4 regions of the Rahnella sp. NRRL B-41462 genome follow, and region 3 is predicted to be linked to each of the others. Evidence: predicted binding sites of a transcription regulator. Region 3 holds the regulator's gene; each other region holds the start of a gene.
What was found. The regulator CRP, encoded in region 3, controls carbon source genes, mostly activating them, when cyclic AMP is high. The targets are predictions, from matches to a motif close to ATGTGANNNNNNTCACAT.
Positions count from the first base shown of each region.

Region 1: idnD (L-idonate 5-dehydrogenase) is a predicted target of CRP. The motif match lies at 826-843, and genes of this name have one in related genera.
Region 2: UC14_RS20550 (ABC-F family ATPase) is a predicted target of CRP. The motif match lies at 1,156-1,173, and genes of this name have one in related genera.
Region 4: UC14_RS15860 (2-hydroxycarboxylate transporter family protein) is a predicted target of CRP. The motif match lies at 978-995, and genes of this name have one in related genera.

Region 1 covers NZ_JYDF01000012.1:5,455-7,661, reverse strand. The annotation lists gene UC14_RS04340 (benzoate/H(+) symporter BenE family transporter) at 1-782, shown strand, start outside; gene idnD (L-idonate 5-dehydrogenase) at 905-1,936, shown strand; gene UC14_RS04330 (DJ-1/PfpI family protein) at 2,024-2,207, shown strand, end outside.
Region 2 covers NZ_JYDF01000093.1:3,139-5,345, forward strand. The annotation lists gene UC14_RS20545 (nucleoside-specific channel-forming protein Tsx) at 122-1,009, shown strand; gene UC14_RS20550 (ABC-F family ATPase) at 1,196-2,207, shown strand, end outside.
Region 3 covers NZ_JYDF01000051.1:60,214-62,420, forward strand. The annotation lists gene UC14_RS13615 (OsmC family protein) at 1-184, opposite strand, end outside; gene crp (cAMP-activated global transcriptional regulator CRP) at 547-1,179, shown strand; gene UC14_RS13625 (YccS/YhfK family putative transporter) at 1,241-2,207, shown strand, end outside.
Region 4 covers NZ_JYDF01000061.1:26,118-28,324, forward strand. The annotation lists gene UC14_RS15860 (2-hydroxycarboxylate transporter family protein) at 1-906, opposite strand, end outside; partial or broken gene UC14_RS15865 (ATP-binding protein) at 1,226-2,207, shown strand, end outside.

The sequences.
Region 1 (2,207 bases), on a different contig from region 3:
GGCTGAACGCCTTTACCTCACTGCAAAGCAATTTTGCCCTCGCAGGGACCATGTGTCTGGTGTATCTGCTGGCAAAACGCGCCCTGCCGCGCTATGCGGTGGTAATGGCGCTGGTTGCCGGGCTGATCGTCGCCGCATTACAGGGTGATATTGCCCTGCACGGTCAGACGCTGACCTTCGCCGCACCGGCGTTTGTGATGCCGCATTTCACACTTTCCACCATTATCGGCATTGGCATTCCGTTTTTTGTGGTGACCATGGCCTCACAGAATGCGCCGGGCATCGCCACACTGAAAGCGCACGGCTACCATCTGCCTGTTTCGCCACTGATTTCCTGGACAGCGCTGACTGCGTTAGTTTTAGCGCCGTTCGGCGGTTTTACCATCTGTATCGCCGCCATTACCGCCGCGATTTGTATGGGTGAGGATATTCATCCTGATCCCAAAAAACGCTATATGGCGGCCGTCTCGGCAGGCGTTTTCTATCTGATTGCGGGCGTGTTTGGCGGTTCCATCGGCATGGTCTTTACTGCGTTACCGGAGGCGCTGATCCACACCATCGCCGGGCTGGCGCTGCTCGGCACCATTGCTGGCAGCCTGTACCGCGCGCTGGAAAATGAGCGTCAGCGCGACGCGGCAATCATTACGTTTCTGATCACTGCTTCCGGCGTCACGCTGCTGGGAGTCGGTTCGGCATTCTGGGGGCTGGCCGGTGGTGTGATAACCCATCTGATCCTCAGCATTCCGGCGCGCAATCGTGATAAATCTGCCGGGAAAAGTTGAGTCCGTTCAAGTTATGGGTAACAGGTTTTCGTAACACGACGCAAAGTGACGACGATCACATTTTATGACCGGCAAACCCTCTTTACTGGGCGCAATCAGGCCCTTTAAAGAGCGAGAATTCCATGACTATTGCCACACAATCCTGCGTCGTAACCGGGAAAAAAGACGTTTCGGTGATCAACCAGACCCTCGACTACACCGGAGCAGGTACGCTGGTGAAAATCACCCGCGGCGGCATCTGCGGCTCGGATCTGCATTATTACGAACACGGCGCGGTGGGTGATTTCAAAGTGCGCGAGGCGATGGTACTCGGCCACGAAGTGGTGGGTGTGGTGGAGAAATCGGATACCCCGCGTTTGCAGCCTGGTCAGAAAGTGGCGCTGAACCCGAGTAAGCCGTGCAAAGCCTGCAAATACTGTCTTTCCGGCGACGAAAATCAGTGCACCACCATGAAATTCTTCGGCAGCGCGATGTATTTCCCGCACATCAATGGCGCGTTTACGCAGTATAAGATCGTCGACAGCGACCAGTGCATTCCTTACGACAATCAGGTCAGTGACCGTCTGATGGTGTTCGCCGAGCCGCTGGCCGTCGCCATTCATGCCGTCAATCAGGCAGGCGATATTCATGGCAAAACGGTGTTTGTTTCCGGCGTCGGTCCGATCGGTTGCCTGATCGTGCTGGCGGCGAAAGCCAAAGGCGCCGCGCAAATCGTGGTGACGGACCCGAGCGAACGTTGCCGCACGCTGGCACTGGCGGTGGGTGCAGGTAAAGCGCTGGACGCCGCACAGGGTGATTTCAGTGAATATCAGGCGGAGAAAGGCTTTTTCGATGTCTCCTTTGATGCCTCCGGCCATCCGTCTTCCATCCGCCGTTGTCTGGAAGTGACCCGCGCGCGCGGCACGCTGGTTCAGGTCGGCATGGGACCGGTGGTGAATGAATTCCCGCTGATGATGCTCATTGCCAAAGAAATTAACTGGGTCGGCAGCTTCCGCTTCACCGAAGAATTCAACACGGCGGTCGAATGGCTGGCGAATAAAACTGTCGATCCGATGCCGCTGCTGTCGGCGGAATTCCCGCAGGAAAGCCTGGTGGAAGCGCTGGAGTACGCTCTGGATAAATCCAAAGCCTCGAAAGTGCAACTGGTTTTCTAGTTCACTCTGCAACGCCACTCACAATATCAAAACACCGTTTCATTTTATTATGTCCTCTGATTTTTATCCTCAGAGGACATTTGCATTATGGTAAAGGACAACGCGAAAAAGCAGGTCGCTCTGCTGCTGGCCGACGGATTTGAAGAAGGTGAAGCGGTAATTGTGCTCGATATTCTCGAGCGGCTGGAGATTCAGGTCACCACATTAGCCTGCCAGAAAAGCCTGACGCTGCGCACCTATCACGGCATTCAGATGCAGGCCAACGAACTGC
Region 2 (2,207 bases), on a different contig from region 3:
GTAATTGCAGGTTTTTTGCACTATGTGCAGCAATCGGTTGCGGATCACAGTTTTAGGGTTTGTTTTATGCAACGTCTGAAAGTGGCAAGGCGTTGTTCCACCCCCCGCTTCTGGTAAAAATATGAAAAATAAAATTATTGCAGCAGGCGCTTTGATGGCTTTGTCCTACAGCGCGACCGTGCTCGCTGATGATAGCAAGGGCGAATTTGTTTCTGACTGGTGGCACCAAAGTGTCAACGTTGTAGGTAGCGCCGATACCCGTTTCGGGCCTACGCTGCGTAACGATGTTTACCTTGAATATGAAGCGTTTGCGCACAAAGACTGGTTTGATTTCTACGGTTATATCGATATTCCTAAAACCTTCGGCGCCGGTAATGGTAATGACACCGGTATCTGGGATAAAAACGGTTCTCCGCTGTTTATGGAAATCGAACCGCGTTTCTCTATTGATAAGCTGACCGGTACTGATCTGAGCTTCGGTCCGTTCAAAGAATGGTACTTCGCGAACAACTATATCTACGACATGGGTCCGGATAGCGATAACCGTCAAAATACCTGGTACATGGGGCTGGGCACCGACATCGACACCGGTTTGCCGATGAGCCTGTCTCTGAACGTGTATGCGAAATACCAGTGGGAAAACTACGGCGCAGCGAATGAAAACAGCTGGGACGGTTACCGTTTCAAAGTGAAATATTTCGTTCCTCTGACGCAACTGTGGGGTGGCAACCTGAGCTATATCGGGTTCACCAACTTCGACTGGGGCTCCTCACTGGGTGATGACGATTTCCGTGATCTGAACGGCAACAAAGCGCGTTCTAACAACTCTATCGCCTCCAGCCATATCCTGTCGCTGAACTACACACACTGGCATTACTCGTTCGTGGCGCGTTACTTCCACAACGGCGGCCAGTGGGCTGACGGCGCTGAACTGAACTTCGGTAACGGTAACTTCGATGTGAAGTCCACCGGCTGGGGTTACTACGGCGTGATTGGCTACAACTTCTGATTTCAGCGGTTGTACGACAAACCCGGCTCCGGCCGGGTTTTTTGTTTTTATTGCTTTCTGAAAAGTCGCACATTAAGCATTTTTTTTAGCTGTTGAGTGAAAAATGACCACAACTACAGGCGATCCTGACGCGCTGTTGTGGCATAATGCGCGCCAAATCACATTTCCCAATTAAGAGCGAGCGTTGTGCTAAGTACTTACAACATCACCATGCAATTCGGCAGCAAGCCGTTATTTGAAAATATTAACGTGAAATTTGGCGGCGGTAACCGTTACGGCCTGATTGGCGCGAACGGTTGTGGCAAGTCCACTTTCATGAAGATCCTCGGTGGCGACTTAGTGCCTTCTGGCGGTAACGTTGTGCTGGACCCGAATGAGCGTCTGGGTAAATTACGCCAGGATCAGTTCGCCTTCGAACAGTTCAGCGTGCTGGACACCGTTATCATGGGCCACACCGAATTGTGGGAAGTGAAGGAAGAGCGCGACCGTATTTACGCGATGGCGGAAATGAGCGAAGAAGACGGCTACAAAGTGGCTGATCTGGAAGTCGCTTACGGCGAAATGGACGGCTACAGCGCAGAATCCCGTGCGGGTGAATTGCTGCTGGGCGTGGGGATCCCTGTCGAGCAACATTATGGCCCGATGAGCGAAATCGCCCCGGGCTTTAAACTGCGTGTTTTGCTGGCGCAGGCGCTGTTCTCCGACCCGGAAATCCTGCTGCTCGACGAACCGACGAACAACCTGGACATCGATACTATTCGCTGGCTGGAGCAGGTGCTGAACGAACGTAACAGCACCATGATCATCATTTCCCATGACCGTCACTTCCTGAACATGGTGTGTACGCACATGGCGGATCTCGACTATGGCGAACTGCGTGTTTATCCGGGCAACTACGATGAATACATGACGGCGGCGACGCAGGCTCGTGAACTTCTCAGCGCCAATAACGCCAAGAAGAAAGCTCAGATTGCTGAATTGCAATCGTTCGTCAGCCGCTTCAGCGCGAACGCCTCCAAATCTAAACAGGCGACTTCCCGTGCCCGTCAGATTGATAAAATTCAGCTTGATGAAATCAAAGCATCCAGCCGTCAGAACCCTTACATGCGCTTCGAGCAGGACAAGAAATTGTTCCGTAATGCGCTGGAAGTGGAAAAAATCACCAAAGGTTTCGACAACGGTCCGCTGTTTAAAAATC
Region 3 (2,207 bases):
CATTACGACCTTTTTGCAAAATTGACACCACGTCGATTGCACTACACCCCCCTGCGGACATCAGTAACATTTCCATCGGGCTTGGGGCTTTATCACCCGCGTTTCCATCCATTGAAATCTGATGACCCGATGCAGACTCACCTAAAAATGTCAGTCCTTCAACCCATTTGACACGTGCATGCATGAACTATTCTCCCGGTGAATAAACTTGTCGAAATCTGCTCTCAGAGTACCCTTTCACCTAAAATCTGGCAACGTAACCCGATCGCCATCATGCTGAAGCGAGACAACAGAAGACAGCATCTCAAACCTGTGCTACAAACAAAGCCGAAACATACTTTCCAGTAAATTGCGGTGACGGTTTTTGCGGTTTAAGTACAGAACCCACGGTGATGACAGCAATAAACAGGCTGTTGCACTCCGACATCCGCTTGCAGCATTTCTGGAGAGTTATATGCTGAAAGGGCGCTTTGGATTTGAAGTGCCGTACAGGGAACTCTGAGCCCTGTGATTTTGGGCAGCGATAACAACAGAGGATAATAGCAAATGGTTCTCGGCAAGCCACAAACAGACCCGACTCTTGAATGGTTCCTGTCTCACTGTCATATACATAAGTATCCTTCTAAAAGTACGCTGATTCACCAGGGTGAAAAAGCCGAAACGCTTTACTACATCGTGAAAGGGTCAGTTGCTGTCCTGATTAAAGATGAAGAAGGCAAGGAAATGATACTGTCCTACCTTAACCAAGGTGACTTCATCGGTGAGCTGGGACTCTTCGAAGAAGGTCAGGAACGCAGTGCCTGGGTACGTGCTAAAACTGCCTGTGAAGTGGCTGAAATTTCATATAAAAAATTCCGCCAGCTGATTCAGGTTAACCCGGATATTCTGATGCGTCTCTCCGCGCAGATGGCCAACCGTCTGCAAGTGACGTCAGAGAAAGTCGGCAACCTTGCCTTCCTTGACGTTACCGGTCGTATCGCTCAAACCTTGCTCAATCTGGCTAAACAGCCTGATGCAATGACCCATCCGGACGGGATGCAAATCAAGATTACCCGCCAGGAAATTGGCCAAATCGTCGGTTGTTCACGTGAAACAGTCGGACGCATTCTCAAAATGCTGGAAGATCAAAGCCTGATCTCCGCACACGGTAAAACGATTGTCGTTTACGGCACACGTTAATCCCTCAAAAATTGGCGCGGCAAAACACTGTCGCGCCTTTTTTATGGGCTAAGCTTTACCCATGACGCTATGGCGAAGACTGTTTTACCATCCTGAAGTGAACTACGCGCTGCGCCAGACGCTGGTGTTGTGCTTACCTGTTGGCATTTGCTGGCTGTTTGGCAATTTGCAAATGGGCCTGCTGTTTTCCCTCTGCCCGGCCTGTTGTAACATCGCCGGTCTGGATACCCCGCATAAACGCTTTTTCAAACGCCTGCTCGTCGGCGGTTCACTCTTTGCCGTGAGCAGCCTTCTGCTGCAACTGATGCTCGAAAGCTGGCATATACCGCTGCCGCTGATCATGCTGTCGCTGGCGTTACTGCTCGGCGTCACCGGTGAAATCAGCCCGCTGCATGCGCGCCTGCTGCCCGGTGCGCTGGTGGCGACTATCTTCACGCTGAGTATGGTGGGCGTGCGCCCGATGTGGCAGGCCCCGGTGTTGTTCGCCGCTGGCACAGCCTGGTACGGATTGTTTAACTGGGCGTGGTTTCGTATTTCGGAAGAACAGCCGATGCGCGAAACACTCAGCCAGCTCTATCTGCAACTCGCGGATTATTTCGAAGCCAAGTACAGCCTGCTGACGCAACACACCGATCCCGAAACCGCGTTACCCCCACTGCTAGCCCGCCAGCAGCAGGTTATCGACCTGATTGCCCTGCTTTATCAGCAATTACACATGTTGCCCCAGCACGGACATCATCATCACCATAAGCGGCTATTTCAGCGTTTTCAGGTGGCGCTCGATTTGCAGGAGCACATTACAGTGAGCCTGCATCAGCCGGAAGAAGTGCAGAAACTGGTGGAGGAAAGCCATGCCGAAGCGGTTATCCGCCGAAATGCACAGGTGATTTCCACCCGTCTTCGGGTGATTGCCGACGATATTCTTTATCACCGTTTATCCGGGCGCTTTACGATGGCCAATGAGCTGACCGCGCTGGAGAAAATCGCCGCGCGCAATCCGGACAATCCGGTAGGTCAGTTTTGTTATT
Region 4 (2,207 bases), on a different contig from region 3:
GCCGATCCATTTCTGGCCGAGCATCCCGACCATGTACAGCAGGATGGCCAGCAGCGCACCACAGGCCAGCGCGTTGACGCCCGGATTGCCCTCAAATTCATCGGTGCCACTGCCCATCTGGCCTTTTTTCGACGGCATCAGTTGGCCTTCGCCGGTAAGATGCGGATAACGTTTACCAAGCTGGTTCAGCACGCCCGCCAGCACAATGGCCGTCAGGCCACCGAGCATAACAATCGGCAGAATGCGCCCAAGCGCCACGCCCTGCTCCATATGCAGGATGGTCGCGTAACCCATCGACAGCGGGATCGCACCTTCCCCGACACCGCCAGCCATGATCGGCAGGATCAGGAAGAAGAAGGTTTGCATTGGCGGTAAACCTAAAACAGTGCCCATCGCCATACCGGCAATCATGCCGACCACTTCGCCGCACAGCATCGGTACGAAAATACGCATAAAGCCCTGGATCAGCACCTGACGGTTCATGCTCATGATGCTGCCGACAATAATGCAGCAGATATAAAGGTAGAGAATATTGGTGGATTTATAGAATTTGACCGTGGAATCAACAACAACATCCGGCAGCAGGCCGTAATGCACCATCGCCGAAGGAATAAAAGTGGCACAAATCGCCGCGGCCCCCAGTTTACCCACCACAGGTAAGCGTTTACCCAACTCGCCACAGGCAAAACCGAAGAAGGCCAGCGTGGCGACCATCACCACGATGTCACTCGGCAACTTGCCATTCAGGCAATCGAGCAGGATCAGCACGCCCGCCAGCAGGAAAAAGGGCAGCGGGATAATGCCTATCTTGTAGTGATCAAGAATGTGCCACCATTTTTGTCTGGCCGAGAGGCCGGAGGTTTTCGTTTCTTTGACAGCGATGTAGGAATCGTCGGTTGTGCTCATGACATTGCCTCTTTCTTCTGAAGACTTTTCTTATTGATGGTCTGAGCATATGAAAACAGGCGGTCAGCCGGGTGTGAGGTTGTTCAAATTAAAACCGCAGGGATAAAGGTTGTTATGGTGTTTATGGTGTTAATGCACCCTGATTTATAAGGATTATAAGATTAGTAGTAAATCCCGCTATTAACCCTGTTATTACTGTGTGAAATAATCATTATTTTAATCTTCTGTTCACAACTCCGCTTCTCTGCGATTACGACTCACATTTCGCCGTGATAGGCTTATTGAATGTATATCTCAGGTTCGCCATGCTGCAGGTCGTATGAAATTCAGGTTACCTTTTCAGGTAAAACTCTTTTTATCTCTGGTGGTATTTTCCTGCGTGTTGCTGGCACTGCTGGGGGCTATTTTATTTCATATTATTGACCGTCAGTTACATCATGATCTGGGCCAGCGTGCACGGGTTCAGGCCAGCGAGATCGCTCTGATGCCGGGGCTGGCGCAAAAGGTGCAGGCCCGCGATATCCCCGGCATCGCGAAACTAATCCAGCCATTACGCGATAAAAGTGACGCCAGTTATATCGTTATCGGCGATACCCGCGAGCTGCATCTTTATCATTCCGAATCCCCGGAGCGCATAGACCTGCCGATGATTGGCGGTGATAACGCCGGTGTGCTGGCCGGTAAAACCATTATTTCCGTACGTCAGGGCGGCATCGGCGTTTCATTGCGCAGCAAAGCCCCGATTCTGGATGCCAGTAATCAGGTGATCGGCATTGTCTCGGTCGGTTATCTCACCTCTTACATCGATAATATTAATGGCCGCCGTCTGGCGCAGGCCGGTTTATACGGTTTACTGCTTTTATTACTGCTGTTTATTTTTTCATGGATGTTCACCCGCAACGTTAAAAAACAGATGTTCTGGCTGGAACCCAAAGATATTACCCTGCTGGTCCGCCAGCAAAAAGCGTTGCTGGAAGCCATGTATGAGGGCGTATTTGCGATCAACGCCGAAAGGCAACTGATTTCAATTAACCGGGCCGCACGCGAGTTACTGGATATCCGCCAGCCCGAAAACGAGCTACTGGGTAAACCGCTGGCGGAGGTGCTTCAGACGCCGCCCACGTTCTTTACGCAACGTGGTGTCAGTGAAAACAACAGTCAGCATGATCAGATTACGGTACTCAATCAGAGACAGGTGATCGTCAACCGCGTACCCATCGAACTTGAACCCGGTGCAGAAAGTGGCTGGGTATTCAGTTTCCGCGATAAAAATGACATTAATACGCTGAGCAGCCAGCTGA